Regions from separate parts of the Blautia sp. MSK17_66 genome, predicted to be linked through region 3. Evidence: predicted binding sites of a transcription regulator. Region 3 holds the regulator's gene; each other region holds the start of a gene.

Region 1 (6,722 bases), on a different contig from region 3:
GTGACATTGAGTGCATAGCCGATCGTCTCGCCGGAAGCATCCTTCGCTTCCATGACTTCATTGATCGTCTGTGCGTTAAAATTGTTTTCTGCAAGGTTTGCTGCCAGTGCATCGGCATCCACTTCACATGGTTCAAAGCTGTCTGCATCTTCAAATACAGCCTTGTATGCCTCCTGCTTGGACTGTTCCTGCTGCTGTGCGATAGGGCCTTCCGTGATATCCTGGACTACGCCAAGAGCCAGACCTGCCACAAGCGTGATCGCAGTGATCGCGATCGTATCTTTTACAATACTCATGCTTTCTTACCTCCTTTTCCAAAGGCAACCGGTTTGGTCACTTTCTCGATCAGCGGTACCAGAAGGTTACAGAAGATGATCGCATAGGAAACACCCTCTGCGGATCCGCCAAAGAGACGGAAGATCGCGGTAACAACACCAAGACAGCATCCGTAGATCAGCTGGCCCTTCGGTGTGATCGGAGTTGTTACATAGTCTGTCGCCATGAACCATGCACCAAGCATAAGTCCGCCGCCGAACAGATGGCTGAAAAGATAGTTCACATCAAAGCCTTTGCCTGTTCCAAGCATATAAAAGATCACAAATACTGCAAAGCTTCCGATATATGTAAGCGGGATCTTGAGATCAATGACCTTGAATGCAAGGAGGATCACTGCACCGATCAGGATCGCAAGAGCAGAAGTTTCTCCGATGGTTCCATGAATGTTACCGATGAACAGATTTTTTACAGAAATGGAATCTGCTGTGAATCCGCTGTTCTTAAGCTCTGCAAGTGCAGTTGCTCCTGTAACGGTATCAATGCAATGATATCCGCTCAGCTTGTCCACTGCAAAATCGGTCATTTTACCTGTGAAAGAAATCATCAGGAAGCATCTTGCAGCCAGTGCCGGGTTCATAAAGTTCTGTCCAAGTCCGCCAAAAAGCTGCTTTACAACGATGATCGCAAAAGCACTGCCAAGTACAGGCATCCACAGCGGGATCTGAGGCGGCATATTGAGTGCAAGCAGAAGTCCTGTAACTGCTGCACTGAAATCAGTAACGGTATTCTTTTTATGCATAAGACGGTCATACAGCCATTCAAAAAATACGCTGGATGCTACCGTCACAAGTACAACAAGAAATGCACGGAAGCCGAAGTTCCAGATACCAAACAGTGTGGTTGGAAGCAGTGCAAGCACGACAAGCTGCATGATCCGACCTGTTGTCATTTTGTCCCTGACATGAGGATTAGATGATACATTTAACATTTGTTCCATTTTGTTCCCTCCCCCTATTTCTTCTTACGGCTGGCAAGAACCATTTTTCGCATGGATTTGATACTCTGGGTCAACGGTCTCTTTGCCGGGCAGATGTAACTGCAGCATCCGCACTCACAGCACTCCATACCATCCAGGGCTTCAAAGCCTGCCATATCACCACGTTCAGCCAGCGTAGCCAGACGTGCCGGAAGAACATGACCTGGACAGACACTTACGCAGCGTCCGCAGTTGATACACGCTGTCTGGATCTTCTGTGCTTCAGCTACTGCATCATGTTCCAGGAAAAGGAACGCAGATGTTGTCTTTGTACATGGAATATGAAGCTCATACAGCGGGAATCCCATCATCGGACCACCGGAAATAATCTTTTCGATCTTTGCTTTCAGTCCTCCTGCCGCATCGATCAGCTCTGACATATCTGTTCCTGTATAGACACTGAAGTTCTTAGGCGCTTTAATACCATCACCTGTTATCGTTACAACTCTGTCCACAACTGGTTTTCCCAGAATCACCGCTTCATATATAGCAATAACAGTTGCAACGTTATCTACCACACATCCGACATCTGCCGGGAGCATTGTGGAATTGATCTCTCTGCCGGTTGTGGCATAGATCAGAGTACGCTCACCACCCTGTGGATATTTGGTCATAACTTCTTTGACTTCGATTCTCGGGATATCCTTTACCAGTTTCTGCATCTTTTCGATACAGTCCGGTTTGTTATCCTCAATGCAGATATAGCCTTTGGCAGAATCAAAGAGTTTAAGGATCACCTTAAGTCCTTCTACAACCTTCTCCGGCTCTTCCAGCATTCTTCGATAGTCACTTGTAATATAAGGTTCACACTCTGCACCGTTTACCAGTACATATTCAATCTTGGAAGGATCCTTCGGTGCCAGCTTGACATGGGTCGGGAATCCGGCTCCACCCATACCAACAACTCCGCCTTCCTTGATACGGTTCAGGATCTCTTCTTTCGTCAGATCCTCAAGTGCAGCAGGAACAAACTCTACTTCCTGATACTGCTGGTCATTATCTACGATGACTGCATCAACCATTGCCCCTGTAGCATTCAGTCTCTTCTCGATGCCCTTGACGGTACCGGATACAGATGCATGCTGAGGTACCGATACAAATCCGCCTGCATCGGCAATCTTCTGTCCTGCAAGAACCTGGTCACCTTTTTTGACACACGGAACAGATGGAGCTCCAATGTGCTGAGACATCAGATAGACCATATCTCCCTTTGGGAGATACTTCTCAACCGGCTGGTTCTTTGCCAGTTCCTTACCTTCGTAAGGATGGATTCCGCCTTTAAAGGTCAGTTTTCCCATATATTCGTTTCCTCCTTTTTCATGAGCTCTGCCCAGAACGACCTGCTCATGTTTATTTTCTTTCTGATGATATCGCAAAACCCTATTTATACTATACATCTTTTTCTTCAAAAATTCACTACCAAATTTTCAAAATATTGTGTATAATCAAATACAATCAAGAAAGGAAAAATATCACATGATTGTTAAAAAAATGCCGATTTTACAAGGGTTTCCGACCCCTGATACTGTTAAATTTTTGTCGAGTACAGAATTAAAATTGTCAGAATTTACACCTGTTTTTTATGATATTGAGACTACAGGTTTATCCAGATATTCCACCTTTGTCTACCTCATCGGAGCCGTCAAATGGGAACAGAATCAGTGGATCCTCACACAATGGCTCGGAGAATCTCCGGAAGAAGAAGCCTTGATCATTCGCGAATTCACTAACTATCTACAGGATTCAACCTATACGATCCAGTACAACGGAGATCGTTTTGACCAGCCCTATCTTGAAGAACGCTGCCGAAAAAATGAGCTTCCGTCTCCATTTGAAGGACTCGCCTCAATCGATGTCTATCAGGTACTTAAATCCTGTCAAAGTTTGTTTAAATTATCACGAATGAAGCAGCCTGACCTGGAAAATCTCTTCCCTTCCATGCACAGAATCTACTGTGATGGAGGACAGTGTATCCGCCTGTACCGCTCCTATATGAAAAAAAAGGATCCAAAAGCACTGGAAACTGTGCTCGGACACAACCAGGAAGACTTACATGGTCTCGGACTTGTCTTTACGCTTCTGAGTTACAGATCACTCTATCTCGGAAAATACGAGCCTTCTGCAATCCGCATTCATGATCAGCAGGAGCTCGTGATCACACTGAAGCTAGAGCATCCGGTACCGATATCTGTCTCCTGTGTCACAGATGAATTTTACTTTACCGCCGACAGAGAGGAAGCACGTCTGCTTCTCCATCTAAAAAACGGAAAGCTCCGACAATACTACTCCAATTATAAGGATTACGAGTATCTTCCCGGAGAAGATCAGGCAATTCCCAAATCCCTCAGCCGCTATATGGACAAAAGTCTTCGAATGCCGGCCACACCTCAGACCTGTTATACATGGTTTCAATGTGACAAAAATTTTCTTAACAGCACTTCCATGCAAATGCAGTATCTGACACACTCTCTTCCCTGTCTTCTCAACAATCTCGGAACCAGGCGTACAAGTCCTTCTTAAGGCTTTGCAATACTTATTCGGAAATTTACAAAGTAATTTCCAAATAAAACAAAAAATCCCGGCAGATCTTAAGTCTGCCGGGATTTAATATTCTCGAGAACTAATTAAGCTTCTGTATCTTCTTCTGCCTGTGCAGGAGCTTCCAGTGCTTTTATGCTGAGGCTGATCTTCTTGTCTTCACCGTTGAAGTCAACAACCTTTGCCTCGATTTCCTGTCCGATGGAAAGTACATCAGATGGTTTTGCAACGTGCTCTCTGGAAATCTGGGATACGTGAAGAAGTGCATCGATTCCAGGTGCCAGTTCAACAAATGCACCAAAATCTGTCATACGGGCAACTTTACCAGTTACAACGTTTCCTACTGCAAATTTCTCTGCAGCTGTCAGCCATGGATTCTCTTCCGGGAATTTCATGGAAAGTGCAATCTTGTCTCCATTAATCTCTTTGATCATAACTTTAACTTCATCGCCAACGTTGAATACTTTCTTCGGATTCTCTACTCTGCCCCAGGACATTTCGGAAATATGAAGAAGTCCGTCTGCTCCGCCAAGATCGATGAATGCACCGAAATCTGTAACGTTCTTAACAGTACCTGTAACAACATCACCAACGTTGATCTTTTCCATGAGTTCTTTCTGTTTCTCTGCTTTCTCAGCAAGAAGAAGCTGTTTACGGTTACCGATGATACGGCGTCTTCTCGGGTTGAACTCTGTGATCACGAATTCGATTTCCTGATCTGCGTATTTGGAAAGATCTTTCTCATAAGTATCGGATACAAGGCTTGCAGGGATGAATACTCTTGCTTCATCAATGTTTACACAAAGTCCGCCATCCAGTACCTGTGTTACAGGTGCTTTGAGTACTTCCTGAGATTCAAAAGCAGCTTCCAGACGTTTGTTGCCTTTCTCTGCAGCAAGACGTTTGTATGTCAGGATAACCTGTCCCTCTCCATCATTTACTTTCAGGACTTTTGCTTCCATAGTATCACCAACTTTAACTGCATCGGTAAGTACCAGGGAAGAATCGTTGGAATATTCATTCTTTGTGATGATACCATCTGCTTTATAACCGATATTCAGGATGATCTCATCCTCTTTGACATCGATAACAGTACCCTGTACGATCTCTCCATTTCTGATTGTTTTTACGGAATCCTCCAGCATCTGTTCAAAACTTAATTCTGACATGTTCTTGAACCTCCTCAATAATTTTCTTTGGGGTGGACGCCCCTGCTGTAATACCTACACAACTACTGCGATGGAACATTTCAGAATCCAAGTCTACAGGTGTTTGTATATAGTAAGTATTTCCACATTCCTCTTTGCATATTTCAAACAGCTTTTGAGTATTGGAACTATGTCTGCCACCGATGACAAGCATAGTGTCTACCTCTCCGGCTATGTTTTTTGCTTCTTTCTGCCGTTCTTCAGTAGCATTACAAATAGTGTTTAAAATATTGCTAATATTTAAAACATTATTATAATACCTCTTTTCGCAAAGAATTTCAACTAATTCTTTAAATTTGTTGTAATTAAATGTCGTCTGTGATACGATGCACGCCTCCATATCCGGATCGGGAATCATATTTTCAACATCTTCTCTGTTCTTGAGAACCCTGTAAGGACCATGACACCATCCGCAGATTCCCTGAACCTCCGGATGCTTCGGATCACCAAAAATAAAAATCTGTCTGCCTGCAAGGCTTTCCTTCTCGACGATCCTGTGTATCTTCAGAACGAAAGGACAGGTAACATCCACATACTCAAGATTGTTTTCTTTGAGTTTCTGATAAATATCTCTCCCTACTCCATGGGACCGTATCACAACCGTACCGCCCCTGATCTGATCCAGTTCTTCTGCCTGAATCACCTGCACGCCCCTGGATTCCAGATCGGATACAACCTCTTCATTGTGGATGATCGGGCCCAGAGTATAGATCGGAGAAACTCCTTCTTCGATCAGCTGATAGACTTTATCGACCGCACGTTTGACCCCAAAGCAGAATCCGGCAGTTTTGGCTACTTTTACCTTCATACTCCTCATTCCTCTTCTGATACTTTTGTGTGATATACAGAAAGGATCTTCTCCACGGTCTCATCAATCGTAAGCTCTGAGGAATCCACAAGGACCGCATCCTTCGCCTGACAGAGCGGAGAAACCTCTCTGGTCATATCCCTGTGATCCCTCTCCTCGATGGTTTTCTGGATTTCTGCAAGATTACAGTCCTCTCCTCTTTCCTGATATTCCAGATAACGGCGGCGTGCTCTGGTCAGAGAACTTGCTGTAAGGTAAATTTTGACATCCGCATCCGGCAGAATGGTTGTTCCGATATCTCTCCCGTCCATGACGACACTCATGGTCCTTGCCAGCTTGCGCTGCAGATCCAGAAGCTTTGCCCTCACCCGCGGCACTGCTGAGCTTACGGAGGCCATCCCGCTTACTTCCTCCGTGCGAAGATAGTCATTTACATTTTCTCCGTCAAGAAGGACGATCTGCTCTCCGTTCTGATACTCAATAGAAATCTCCGCATTCTGACATGCTTCTCCGATCTCGTCCAGATTTTCCCGGTTTACGCCCTTTCTCAGAAGATAAAGTGCCATAGCCCGATACATGGCTCCTGTGTCCACGTATACAAACGAAAGCTCTTTTGCCACTTTTTTTGCTACCGTGCTTTTGCCCGCTCCTGCCGGACCGTCAATTGCAATATTGTGTACCATTTATTTCAGCCTCCTGCTTATTTCTTTGTTACTGTTCGCAGTAACTCTTTTCACTTATATCCATAGCAGCAAGATATGCGGTGGACCATGCAATCTGAAGATTATAGCCCCCTGTTACTGCATCAAGATCAAGAACTTCTCCTGTAAAATACAGGTTTTTGATTTTTTTGGAT
Region 2 (6,432 bases), on a different contig from region 3:
CCTGTATCAGAATCCTATCCAAAACAGGGACTTCTTTATATTTTTTAGACCGGATATGCTCCGTTTTCTGTATCTGCAGCTTTTTCGTCTACTTTTTTCTCCTGAGCCTGACGGTATTTGAAGAAATCAGTAGCAACCTGCGGGAACAGTGCATAGGACAGAACGTCCTCATCCTGCTCTTTGTAAGCAGACATTTCTGTTTCCAGCTTATCCAGCTCGTTGTCGAGAAGGTCTGCCGGACGACAGGTAATCGGTTTTGCATCGCCGATGCACTTCTTCTGTACTTCCTGGTTGAACGGTTTTACGGTTGCTCCGTATTTTCCTAACAGGATGTCTTTTGTTTCTTTTGTTACCATCTTGTATCTCTCGCCCATAAGTACGTTGAATACAGCCTGTGTACCAACGATCTGGGAAGACGGAGTTACGAGCGGCGGCTCACCAAGGTCTTTACGAACCTTCGGAACTTCCTCAAGAACATCATAGAATTTATCTTCTGCATGCTGTTCTTTCAGCTGTGATGTCAGGTTGGAAAGCATTCCGCCCGGTACCTGATACAGAAGAGTCTTGATATTAACGCCAAGGTTCTTCGGATTCAGAAGGCCGCTGTCCAGAGCTTCATCACGGATCGGACGGAAGTAATCAGCGATCTCAGCAAGGAGTTTCTGATCAAATCCTGTGTCATATGGTGTACCCTTGAAGGTTTCTACCATAACCTCTGTTGCAGGCTGGGAAGTTCCCAGAGCGAACGGAGACATTGCAGTGTCGATGATGTCAACGCCTGCCTCTACTGCCTTGAGGTATGTCATGGAAGCAACACCGGATGTGTAATGTGTATGAAGGTCGATCGGGATGCTTACAGCATCTTTGAGTGCTCCTACAAGCTCAGTTGCTTTGTAAGGAAGCAGAAGACCTGCCATATCTTTGATACAGATAGAATCTGCACCCATCTCTTCGATGTGTTTTGCGATGTTTACCCAGTACTCAAGAGTATATGCATCGCCTAAAGTGTAGGAAAGAGCAACCTGTGCGTGTGCTTTTTCTTTGTTTGCAGCCTTTACAGCTGTCTGAAGGTTACGCATATCATTGAGACAGTCAAAAATACGGATGATGTCGATTCCGTTTGCTGCGGATTTCTGTACGAAATATTCTACTACATCATCTGCGTACGGACGGTATCCAAGGATGTTCTGTCCACGGAAGAGCATCTGAAGTTTGGTGTTTTTGAAGCCGTCACGTAATTTACGAAGTCTTTCCCACGGATCTTCCTTGAGGAAACGAAGGGAAGCGTCAAAAGTAGCTCCACCCCAGCACTCTACTGCATGGTAGCCGACTTTATCCATTTTATCTACGATTGGAAGCATCTGTTCTGTGGTCAGTCTGGTTGCAATCAGAGACTGATGTGCATCACGGAGAACAGTTTCCACAATTTTTACAGGTTTTTTTTCTAATTCAGCCATTATGTTTTCTCCTTGTATTTATTAAGTACTCTAGGTCAGACTCCAAAGATAGCCATGAAGGTTCCAGCTGCAACGGCTGTTCCGATTACACCGGCTACGTTCGGTCCCATCGCATGCATCAGAAGGAAGTTTGTAGGATCCGCTTCTGCGCCGACTTTCTGAGAAACGCGGGCAGCCATAGGAACCGCAGATACACCTGCCGAACCGATTAGAGGATTGATCTTTCCGCCTGACAGTTTACACATCAGTTTACCGAGCATACATCCGCCAAAGGTACCAAATGCAAACGCTACAAGACCAAGAACAACGATTTTCAGAGTGTCAATATTAAGGAATGCTTCTGCACTTGTGGAAGCACCTACAGATGTACCAAGCAGGATAACTACGATGTACATCAGCGCGTTGGATGCTGTTTCTGTAAGCTGTTTAACAACGCCAGACTCACGGAAGAGGTTACCAAGCATCAGCATACCTACCAGCGGAGCTGTTGTAGGAAGAATCAGGCACACAACGATGGTAATTACGATCGGGAAGAGAATCTTCTCGATTTTGGTTACAGGACGAAGCTGATCCATTTTGATTTTACGTTCTTTCTCTGTAGTACAGAGTTTCATGATTGGCGGCTGAATGATCGGAACCAGTGACATATAAGAATATGCCGCCACCGCGATCGGTCCCATTAAAGTGGTCTGTCCAAGTTTTCCTGCAAGGAAAATGGAAGTAGGACCATCTGCTCCACCGATGATGGAGATTGCTGCTGCTGCCTTTCCGTTGAATCCAAGGAAGATTGCAAGGAAGTATGCAACATAGATACCAAGCTGTGCAGCTGCTCCAAGAAGGAAACTCTTCGGATTGGCGATCAGCGGACCAAAGTCTGTCATCGCACCAACGCCCATAAAGATCAGGGACGGAAGAATACTCCACTCATCAAGGATATAGAAGTAATGCAGAAGACCACCAACACCATTGGACATGTCTTCCGGATTTGCCATAATATCCGGGTAGATGTTTACCAGGAGCATACCAAAAGCGATCGGAACCAAAAGAAGCGGCTCAAAACCTTTTTTGATAGCAAGGAATAAGAATACACACGCCACCGCGATCATCAGATAGTTTCCCCATGTCAGGTTAAAAAATGCCGTCTGATGAATCAGGTTGGACAGGGTTTCTGTTACATAAGACATTTGATTACCTCCCGTCCTAGTTCATTGTAGCCAGAGTATCTCCGTTTTCTACGGATGCGCCTTCGGATGTATCGATGCTGGCTACAGTACCATCCTGAGGAGCAACAACCGGGATTTCCATCTTCATGGATTCCAGGATCACGATGTTGTCTCCTGCTTTTACTGCCTGTCCTGCGGAAGCTACGACTTTGAGGACTTTACCTGGTACAGAAGCAGTAACTTTCACTGCACCTGCTCCTGCTGCCGGTGCTGCTGCCTTAGGAGCTGCTTTCGGTGCTGCCTTCGGTGCTGCTACAGGTGCTGCTGCCGGTGTGCTTACGCTTCCTGTTTCTTCTACAGTAACTTCATATGCTGTTCCGTTTACGGTGATTGTATAGCTTTTCATTTTTAATCCTCCTAAAATTGTCAATTACCTTTTTTTACGGTTGATCTTACGAATGGAGCGTACAACAAATCCGTCTGTTGTAGTTCCCTCTGATGCCGCGATTGCCGCTGCAATTACAGCGATCAGTTCTGAATCATCAGCTTCCTCCTGTACAGGTACTGCCACAGGAACCGGCGCCGGTGCCGGAGTTTCTTCTTTCTTCTTCTTAACCTGCTGTGCCCCGGATCCCGGAACAAATTTAAACAGGGAGATAAGGAAGATCAGGAATGCAAGGATCACAAATACAGTACCAAGTCCCATGAGAGTATTCAGTGCTGCATTCTTCATGATTGTCGCAAAAGAATACTTAACATCAACGGTCAGGGAAGTAGGGTTCATTTTTTTGTCGATTACGTAGACAAAGTCTGCATCTTCTTTTTCGAATTCGACCTCAACAGTAGCAGTGTATTCCTTATCCTTATCGTCATACTCTACTTCTACTGTGTCACCGATCTCCTTCAGGTCACCTACTTCTTTCTTAACACCACTCCAGGCTGTCATCGCATTTACAACAAATTCATTATCTTCTTCCAGGTACTGCTCGATCTCAGCATCTGACAAGCCGATAATTTCATCTGTTACTGCTCCAACATAAGCTTCAACCTGAGTCTTAACATTATCATCCATCTCACCGTCTGCCCAGACAAGAGCTGTGCCTGAGAACATCAGAGATGCGGCACACGCAAACGCAGCACAGGTAGTGGATGCTTTCTTTAACATCTGATTCATATGCTCACCTCGCTTAGACTGTGCCATGTTTCTTAGCTGGACGGTCTTCTCTCTTTGTGAACAGCATTTCAAATGCTCCGATCACGTATTTACGTGTATCAGCCGGAGCGATCACAGTATCTACATAACCTCTTGCTGCTGCGGACTCTACGTTAGACTGCAGTGCTCTGTACTCAGCTGCCTTCTCATTCAGGACAGAAGCCTCTGATCCCGGATACATGATCTTGGCTGCCATGGAGGCATCCATCATACCGATTTCTGCATTCTCCCATGCATAAACAAAATCTGCTCCTACAGATTTGCTGTTCATAGCCACATAAGCAGTTCCGTATGCCTTGCCGATGATCACATTAACCTTCGGTACAGTTGCGGATGCAAATGCATGAACAAGTTCTCCGACAGCTTTTGCCATTACCTTTTCGCTGCATACGGTTGCATTGAATCCGGTTACATTTGTAAGAGTCAGCACCGGAATTTCAAAAGCATCACAGAATTTAACAAATCCGGCAGCTTTTCTTGCACCTCTTGCAGAAAGAGTTCCATCGAATTCTTCTGCCTTCTTGCCTTCTGCATCGTAAACTTCTGTTCTGTTGGCTACTGCACCTACAGTCATTCCGTTTACACGAAGGAAACCGGTAACAACGTCTTTACCATAGTCTCTCTTTGTCTCAAAGAAAATTCCATTGTCTGCGATTCTGGAAAGTGCGAGGGATGTGTCTCCTGCACATGCTGCGATATCTTCGCATGCACGGTTCAGATCATCTGTGCACTCTTCAAAAGAATCGTTGTCTTCGAAATTGGATGGAAGAAGTCCGATAAGCTGACGGATTTCAGCAAGAATCTCTTCCTCTGATTCTACTGCATCGATAAGTCCAGTTTCTTTGCTCTGGAATTCTGCGGATGCTGTATCACATTTCTCTGTGTAGTTTCCATCCAGTGCATTCGGGCTGTTTACAAACATCTTGCCTTTCTTGGATTCGATGAATGTAAAGTCTGTCAGTGCCGGAACAACTGCCATTCCTCCGCCACAGGTACCAAATACAGCTGTGATCTGCGGGATCATTCCGGATGCCATTGTCTGTTTCAGATAAATTCCACCAAACGCTTCCAGTGCATCTGTTGCTTCCTGCAGACGCATTCCTGCACAGTCAACAAGACCGATCACCGGTGCGCCTGTCTTCATAGCCAGGTCATATAAAGCAGAAATCTTCTTTGCATGCATTTCGCCGACTGTTCCGTTCAGTACGGAAGCATCCTGGCTGTATACATAGACAAGATTTCCGTCGATCACACCATATCCGGTGATAACACCGTCTGAAGGCGCTTTTGTTTCAGCCATGTTAAAATCTGTGGATCTGGCTGTTACGCTTTTCCCGATTTCAACAAAACTGTTGGCGTCAAGCAAAGAATTTATTCTTGTGCCTGCTAAGCTTTGTGTTGCATTACTCATTCTCTTTTGCCCTCCATGTTTATAAAATTTTAAAATATAACCAAAATTTTAGCCGATTATAATTGTAACCTGTTTTCAATATTTTTTCAATACATTTCCGTTTTTTTGTTAATTTTTTAACTCCTAAATTTATTTTGCGACAATACAATTTTTTTGTATTTTACAAAAAAAGCCCTCGCTGCCGCGAAAAGGCTCTTCCCTCTGCTCTCAATGAAAAAATTTTTCTGAAACATACTCCAGTACCCGAAAAAAGGTTCTACGCTCGACCGACTGTTCCGCCAGAACCGGGTAGGAGGCCAGAATCTGTCCGTCAAGCAAAAATGTCACCCTGCCGATCTTATCACGGCGCTTTACCGGAGCCTCAAGCATCTCTGGTACATTCACCCGGCATACAATCCTTTCATCGTCTGCAAGAAGCATCTGCCTCTCCTTCTGTTCCGTGTCGACATCGGATATACCACGGATATACTGCACTCTTTTGGTGGGATCTTCCCGAAATCCGTTCTTTACCCGGATCAGTGGAATTTCCGGATCTTCCCACCAGCTTCGATAGTTATAATTTTTTTCTCCGTATGTAAGAAGTGCAGACGCATCCTTCCATTTATAGGTCTTATGGTCCGGCCATCCGCTCCCCAAAAGAGCAACGATAAAGGTTTTTCCATCTCTTTCTTCTGCACACACATAACAGTATCCTGCATCTCCTGTATATCCTGTTTTTCCCGAAACGATCCCTTCCCGCATATCCAGAAATGCATTGGTGTTGTGGATTGAAAAAGTCCGCTTCTTCTGAATGTCCGAGAAAGAATATTCTCTGGTTTGTGTGATCTTAAGAAACATAGGATTCTGTATGGCATATCGCATGATCCGTGCCAGATCTCTCGCAGTCGTATGATGTATCCCGCCGCTGTCTTTCGCGTCGAGACCATTGGGTGTCACAAAATGCGTATCCGTACAGCCAAGCTCTTCTGCTTTCTGATTCATCATAGCCGCAAATCCTTCTGTGGAACCTCCGATACGCTCTGCGATCGCAACCGCAGTATCATTATGGCTCTGCAGCATCAGGGAATATAAAAGATCCTCAAGGTAATACTGTTCTCCCTCCCGGATTCCAAGACGTACCTCCGGCTGGGATGCTGCCCTTGAGGAAACCTGCACATAATCATCACCCTGTCCGTTTTCCAGCGCAAG
Region 3 (6,722 bases):
ATCAGCAGGGATGGGGAAAATTTAACTGTCAAAAGTTCCTTTCGCTGTAATTTTCTGGAAAATTTGTAAGATTTACTATGGTAAAGCCTGAAAGTATTGACGGACAGAGTTTTTTTCGCTACAATGTAACAAATCGCTGTTCAAAGCAACAGGAGCAGCGTATAGTAACTTACTGTGAACAGTAAAATAAATGCTACACAGAGAGGAGAAACTTATGACAAAAATTCAGATGACAACGCCGTTAGTAGAAATGGACGGAGATGAGATGACCAGAATTCTCTGGAAGATGATCAAGGATGAATTACTGCTTCCGTATATTGACCTGAATACAGAATACTATGATCTTGGTCTTGCACACCGTAATGACACAGATGATCAGGTAACGATCGATGCAGCAGAGGCAACCAAGAAATATGGTGTTGCAGTTAAATGTGCGACGATCACCCCGAACCATGCGCGTATGGACGAGTATGATCTCAAGAAGATGTACAAGAGCCCGAACGGAACGATCCGTGCGATCCTGGACGGAACGGTATTCCGTGCTCCGATCGTAGTGAAGGGAATTGAACCATGTGTACGAAACTGGAAGAAACCGATCACTCTTGCACGTCATGCATATGGTGATATCTATAAGAATACAGAGATGTATATTGACAAACCGGGCAAGGTTGAGCTTGTTTATACTTCAGAGGACGGAGAAGAGAAGCGTGCCCTGGTACAGGATTTCAAGGCTCCGGGAGTTGCCATGGGTATGCACAATATGGAGGCATCCATCGAGAGCTTTGCAAGAAGCTGCTTCAACTATGCACTGGATACAAAGCAGGATGTATGGTTTGGTGCCAAGGATACGATTTCCAAGACTTATGATGCCAAATTCAAACAGGTCTTCCAGACTATATTTGATGAGGAATTCAAGGAGAAATTCGAGGAAGCCGGTCTTACTTACTTCTACAGTCTGATCGATGATATCGTTGCCCGTGTTATGAAGGCAGAGGGAGGATTTATCTGGGCATGCAAGAATTATGACGGAGATGTTATGAGTGATATGGTATCTTCTGCATTTGGTTCCCTTGCAATGATGACATCTGTTCTGGTTTCTCCGAACGGATATTATGAGTATGAGGCTGCTCACGGAACGGTACAGAGACATTATTATCGTCATCTGGAGGGCGGTGAAACCTCCACAAACTCTGTGGCAACTATTTTTGCATGGACAGGAGCTCTTCGTAAGCGTGGAGAACTTGACGGAAATGCGGAACTGGCACAGTTCGCGGATAAGCTGGAGAAAGCAACTCTTTCTACTATTGAGTCCGGTAAGATGACCAAGGATCTGGCACTGATCACTACTATCGAGAACCCGACCGTATTGAACAGCGAGGGATTTATTCTTGCGATTAGAGAAACGTTGGATACTCTTCTTAAATAGTAAAAATTAACCAGAGCAATAGGGATATAAAGAAATGGGAAACCCACGGCATTACGCCAGGGTTTCCCATTTTTCATAAAGTTCTTCAAGCTCTGCCTGAATTTTGTCTTTTTCGCGGCTGAGTTCTGCACAGCGTCCGACGTTGGTACAGACATCCGGAAGAACCAGTGTTTCATCGATTTCTTTGTCTCTGGTTTCGAGTTCTTCAATCCTTTGTTCCGTCTTCTTAAGTTCCGCCTCCTGCTTACGCTTACGTGCCTGTTCTTCTTTCTGCTGCTGCCAGGTAAGCTTTCCTTCGGATGCCGCAGGTGCTGCAGGTGCTGCTTCATCGGAAGTGGTTTCTTCTGTCTGCTGTATCGGAGCATATTTTTCAGTGAGTTCTTCTTTTTTCTCAAGGTAATAATCGTAATCACCGATGTAGTTGACAACGGCCTGATTGGTAAGCTCCAGGATCCTGGTCGCGGTCTGGTTGATAAAGTATCGGTCATGAGAAACATAGAGAACCGTACCGGTGTAGCTGTTCAGTGCCTCCTCCAGGATTTCCTTGGATGCGATATCCAGATGGTTGGTCGGCTCATCGAGGATCAGGAAGTTGGCCTCGGAGAGCATCAGCTTTGCGAGAGAGACACGACCGCGCTCACCACCGGAGAGGGAAGAGATCAGCTTAAATACATCATCGTTGGTAAAAAGAAAGGCGGCGAGCATGTTTCGGATCTCTGTCTCGGTAAGGGTCGGGTAGGCATCGGAAATTTCTTCAAAGATGGTTTTTTCCGGATGCAGTACGTGATGCTCCTGATCGTAATAGCCGATCTGAACCTTTGAACCTAGGGTGAAGGTTCCGGAATCAGCGGGAATAAGATCGTTGAGGATCTTGAGCATGGTTGTCTTGCCGGTACCGTTGTTTCCGATCAGGGCAACGCGTTCGCCTCGCTTGATCTGGAAGGAGATATCGGTAAAAAGAGTCTGCTCCGGGAAACTCTTGGAAAGCTCCTCCACGGTAAGAACGTCATTTCCACTGATGACTCTTGGTTCGAGAGAGAGGCGCATCTGGCTCTGTACCTCTGTCGGCTTCTCGATTCGCTGGATCTTGCCGAGCATTTTTTCACGGCTCTCGGCGCGGCGGATGGATTTTTCACGGTTGAAGGATTTCAGCTTGACAATGACTGCCTCCTGGTGCTTGATCTCTCTCTGCTGGTTCAGATAAGCCTTGTACTGTGCATCACGCAGCTGAGCCTTCTTTTCTGCGTAGGCAGAGTAGTTTCCACTGTACATACGGACCTGTCCGGCATCGATCTCAATGACCTTGGTTACAACCTTATCCAGGAAATAACGGTCATGGGAAACAATAAATACAGCACCTGGATAGTTCAGGAGATAGGTTTCCAGCCAGGCAATACTCTCCATATCCAGATGGTTGGTCGGCTCATCGAGAAGAAGAATGTCAGGCTTAGAGATCAGAAGCTTACCAAGTGCAACGCGTGTCTTCTGTCCACCGGAGAGCGTTTCAATCTGCTTGTTGAAATCTTCTTCGGTGAAACCAAGACCCTTGAGGACACCCATCAGTTCACTCCTGTAAGCGTAGCCGTTTTCGAGCTCGAATTCATGGGTCAGCCGGGTATAGGTGTTCATCAGACGCTCGAGCTCCTCGCCGGAGGCATGCTTCATCTGTATTTCTGCTGCACGCATGCGGTCTTCCATATCAATGATGTACTGCTTGGTTGAGAGCAGCTCCTCATAGATGGTGCGGTGTCCCTTGATCTCCTGATACTGTGCGAGATAACCGATCTTCTTGTCCTTCATCAGAACGACCTGACCGGAATCTGCGGAAATTTCTTCCATTATAATACGGAGAAGGGTTGTCTTTCCTGCTCCGTTGTTGCCGATAAGAGCGGCTTTCTCACGCTCTTCTATATGAAAAGAGGCATCGTTCAGAATGACTTTTTCGCCAAAAGACTTATAGATGCTCTGACATGATAAGATCATAAATATTCCTCCAAAATCAATATACGCTATGATTATAAGGGGAAAAATTATCTTTGTAAAGGAAAAACCAACGAAAAAACAGCAAAAATTGCACAGAATTACCAACATAGATTGACAATAAAATGTCATTTCGTTATAATTAACAGGAAAGTATTAAGGGAGGGACAACGGTGGAGGCAAAACAGATATCAAAAGCTGTAATTAAGAGACTGCCCCGGTATTATCGCTATCTTGGCGAATTACTGGAAGACAATGTTGAGCGTATATCTTCCAATGATCTTAGTAAGAAAATGCGTGTCACAGCATCTCAGATCCGTCAGGATTTGAATAATTTCGGAGGGTTTGGGCAGCAGGGATACGGTTATAATGTAAAATATCTTTATACAGAGATCGGTAAGATCCTGGGACTGGATGAGGTACACCCGATGATCATCGTTGGTGCCGGTAATCTTGGACAGGCACTTGCCAATTATGTTGACTTTGAAAAACGTGGTTTTAAGTTACTGGGAATCTTTGATGTGAACCCGGTACTTGAAGGTATTGCTGTTCGCGGAATTGAGATCCAGATGATCAGCAATCTTCCATTTTTCTTAAGAGAGAATAATATTGAGATCGCAATCCTTACACTTCCGAAGAATAAGGCGAAGGATATGGCGGATATCCTGATCGAGAATGGTATCAAGGCGATCTGGAATTTTGCTCATATTGATCTGGATACTCCGGATGACGTAATTGTAGAGAATGTTCATCTTTCGGAGAGTCTGATGACTTTATCCTACAATCTCAGTCAATATCGACAGGAACATGTAGAAGAGCAGCATTCATAAAAAGAGGACAGTGAAAGGCTGTTACCCGGCTCCTTGCATTAAGGAGGCTGCGTAACAGCCTTTCTGTTGTTTTTGGAGAGGAGACGAAATGAGACGGATTGTGAACGGACCGGAAATGAAGACATTGGATCGTTATACGATTGACAGGATGGGTGTGCCGTCCTGCGTTCTGATGGAGAGGGCGGCACTGGCGGTCGTGGATGAGATGGAACGGCATTTTGCGGATACGAAGCAAAAAGAGCGTATCTTATGCGTCTGCGGAGGCGGAAACAACGGCGGAGACGGTGTTGCCATTGCCAGGATCCTGCACCTTCATGGATATGCTGCCGAAATCTATATGATGGGAAATCCGGATCATCGGACAGAGGAAACGTGCCGTCAGCTGGAAATTGCCGGAAATTATCAGGTTCCTCTGGTGAATAACCTGGAACTGAAGGAATATACTACTATAGTAGATGCCATTTTCGGCGTCGGGCTGGACCGTGCAATCGAGGGACGTTACCGGGATGTGCTGAGTGCAATGAATCAGGCGTCTGCCTGGAAAGTGGCGGTCGATCTTCCGTCCGGCGTGAGCAGCAGCACCGGGGAAGAACTTGGGATTGCCTTTCATGCAGATCTGACAGTGACCTTTGCTTTTGGCAAAACGGGCTTATGTCTTTATCCCGGGAAGATGTTTGCAGGAAGGGTTGTCACGGCGGATGTCGGCATCTACGAGAATCCGGAGCTTTTGCCGGAGAAAGGGGTTCTGGAGAAGAAAGATCTCCGGAAAATCCCGAAGCGTATTGCGAATGGAAATAAAGGTACCTTTGGCAAGGTTCTTATTGTTGCTGGAAGTAAGGGGATGTGCGGTGCCGCATATCTCTGTGCAGAGGGAGCATTTGCCGCGGGTGCCGGGATGGTGAAGATCCTGACAGATGAAGAGAATCGTATTCCGCTGCAGACGCTTCTTCCAGAGGCGATGTTTGCGGATGATTCCAGCGGGGAAGATACATGGTCTGATGCGGCACGCTGGTGTGATGTGATCGTGATCGGACCGGGCCTTGGACAGTCGGAAAAAAGTGCACAGAAAACAGAATCTTTCCTCTCTTTCGCACAGAGAATGGGGAAACCTGTGATCCTGGATGCGGATGGACTGAATCTGCTTTCGAAGAACCCGACGTGGAAGAAATATTTTCATGGCAGTCAGGTGATCTGTACCCCGCACCTGGGAGAGATGAGCCGGCTGAGTGAGGAGTTTATGTCCAAAAAGCCGGAATCCAGTCGGTCTTTATCTGAAAAACAGGTATCCAGGTTATCAATACCGGAAATACAGAAGAATCTTATTGGAACGGCTGAGAAGTTTGCCATGCAAAACGGTGTGGTCTGTGTGTTAAAGGATGCGTCGACGGTCATCACAGGCCCGGAGGACGATTTTTGCTGGATCAATCAGAGCGGAAATCCGGGAATGGCGACGGCGGGAAGCGGAGATGTCCTGTCGGGAATTTTGGCAGGTGTTCTGTGTACGTTCCTTTCAGAACATGACGGCAGAGTGAAACTGGCGGAGATGGCGGCCCTGGGTGTTTTTCTTCATGGGCTTGCAGGAGACAGGGCGGCACAGGATAAGGGCACTTACGGAATGAAGGCCGGAGACATTGCAAAAGCCGCGGCGAAGGTCCTCAGAGAACGGGAAAATATGTTAGAATATATTTGATAAGAATATTTGCGATATGCAGTGAGGAGATAAAGGATTATGAAGAAATTCGAGAGAGTAAAAGCGGTTGTATCATTAGATGCGATCGCACATAACTTTGCGGAAATGAAGAAAAATATTGCAGAGGGAACGCAGATCGTTGCGGTGATCAAGGCAGATGGATACGGACATGGGGCAGAGGCAATCGCCCGTCTGATCGAAGACTATGATTATATCTGGGGATTTGCGGTTGCAACACCTGAGGAGGCACTTCAGCTTCGTACCTTCGGCGTCAAAAAACCGATTCTGATCCTGGGGATTGTTTTTGAGGAATATTATACAGAAATGATCGCAAAAGAGATTCGTCTGTCGGTCTGTACTTATGAGATGGCACAAGAACTCTCAGAGGAAGCAAAGCGTCAGGGAAGAAATGTACATATTCATATTGGTCTGGATACCGGAATGAGCCGGATCGGATTTGCAGACAGGCAGGAAAGTGTCGCCCAGATCAAAAAGATCAAAGAGCTTCCGAATGTCGAGATCGAGGGAATGTTCACTCATTTTGCGAGAGCGGATGAAACAGACAGAAGTCCGGCTATGGATCAGCTGAAGCGTTATCTGAATTTTGCAAAGCTTCTGGAGGATGCAGGAGTTCAGATTCCGATGAAGCACTGTTCCAACAGTGCCGGAATTATCCGTATTCCGGAGGCGAATCTGAATGCAGTACGGGCAGGTATCACGATCTATGGGATGTATCCTTCTAACGAAGTAGAGAGAGACAATCTGAAACTGATCCCGGCTATGGAGCTTAAGAGCC

The links. The regulator Rex, encoded in region 3, represses fermentation and respiration genes when NADH is low (regulators of the CRP and FNR family bind a similar motif). The targets are predictions, from matches to a motif close to ATTGTTAANTANTTAACAAT.
Region 1: a site for Rex is predicted at 2,792-2,811, ahead of rsxC (electron transport complex subunit RsxC). Genes of this name have one in related genera too.
Region 2: a site for Rex is predicted at 5,349-5,368, ahead of LIR34_RS13490 (acyl-CoA carboxylase subunit beta). Genes of this name have one in related genera too.

What each region holds. Positions count from the first base shown of each region.
Region 1 covers NZ_JAJBNQ010000026.1:7,958-14,679, reverse strand. The annotation lists gene LIR34_RS13550 (RnfABCDGE type electron transport complex subunit G) at 1-296, opposite strand, end outside; gene LIR34_RS13545 (RnfABCDGE type electron transport complex subunit D) at 293-1,273, opposite strand; gene rsxC (electron transport complex subunit RsxC) at 1,288-2,610, opposite strand; gene LIR34_RS13535 (ribonuclease H-like domain-containing protein) at 2,870-3,832, shown strand; gene rpsA (30S ribosomal protein S1) at 3,937-5,019, opposite strand; gene ispH (4-hydroxy-3-methylbut-2-enyl diphosphate reductase) at 5,000-5,866, opposite strand; gene cmk ((d)CMP kinase) at 5,872-6,549, opposite strand; gene LIR34_RS13515 (NAD(P)/FAD-dependent oxidoreductase) at 6,578-6,722, opposite strand, start outside.
Region 2 covers NZ_JAJBNQ010000026.1:360-6,791, reverse strand. The annotation lists gene LIR34_RS13510 (oxaloacetate decarboxylase subunit alpha) at 45-1,457, opposite strand; gene LIR34_RS13505 (sodium ion-translocating decarboxylase subunit beta) at 1,493-2,641, opposite strand; gene LIR34_RS13500 (biotin/lipoyl-binding carrier protein) at 2,658-3,026, opposite strand; gene LIR34_RS13495 (OadG family transporter subunit) at 3,051-3,821, opposite strand; gene LIR34_RS13490 (acyl-CoA carboxylase subunit beta) at 3,808-5,244, opposite strand; gene LIR34_RS13485 (D-alanyl-D-alanine carboxypeptidase family protein) at 5,452-6,432, opposite strand, start outside.
Region 3 covers NZ_JAJBNQ010000003.1:103,769-110,490, forward strand. The annotation lists gene LIR34_RS02625 (S8 family peptidase) at 1-50, shown strand, start outside; gene LIR34_RS02630 (NADP-dependent isocitrate dehydrogenase) at 215-1,426, shown strand; gene abc-f (ribosomal protection-like ABC-F family protein) at 1,478-3,409, opposite strand; gene LIR34_RS02640 (redox-sensing transcriptional repressor Rex) at 3,580-4,236, shown strand; gene LIR34_RS02645 (NAD(P)H-hydrate dehydratase) at 4,325-5,926, shown strand; gene alr (alanine racemase) at 5,966-6,722, shown strand, end outside.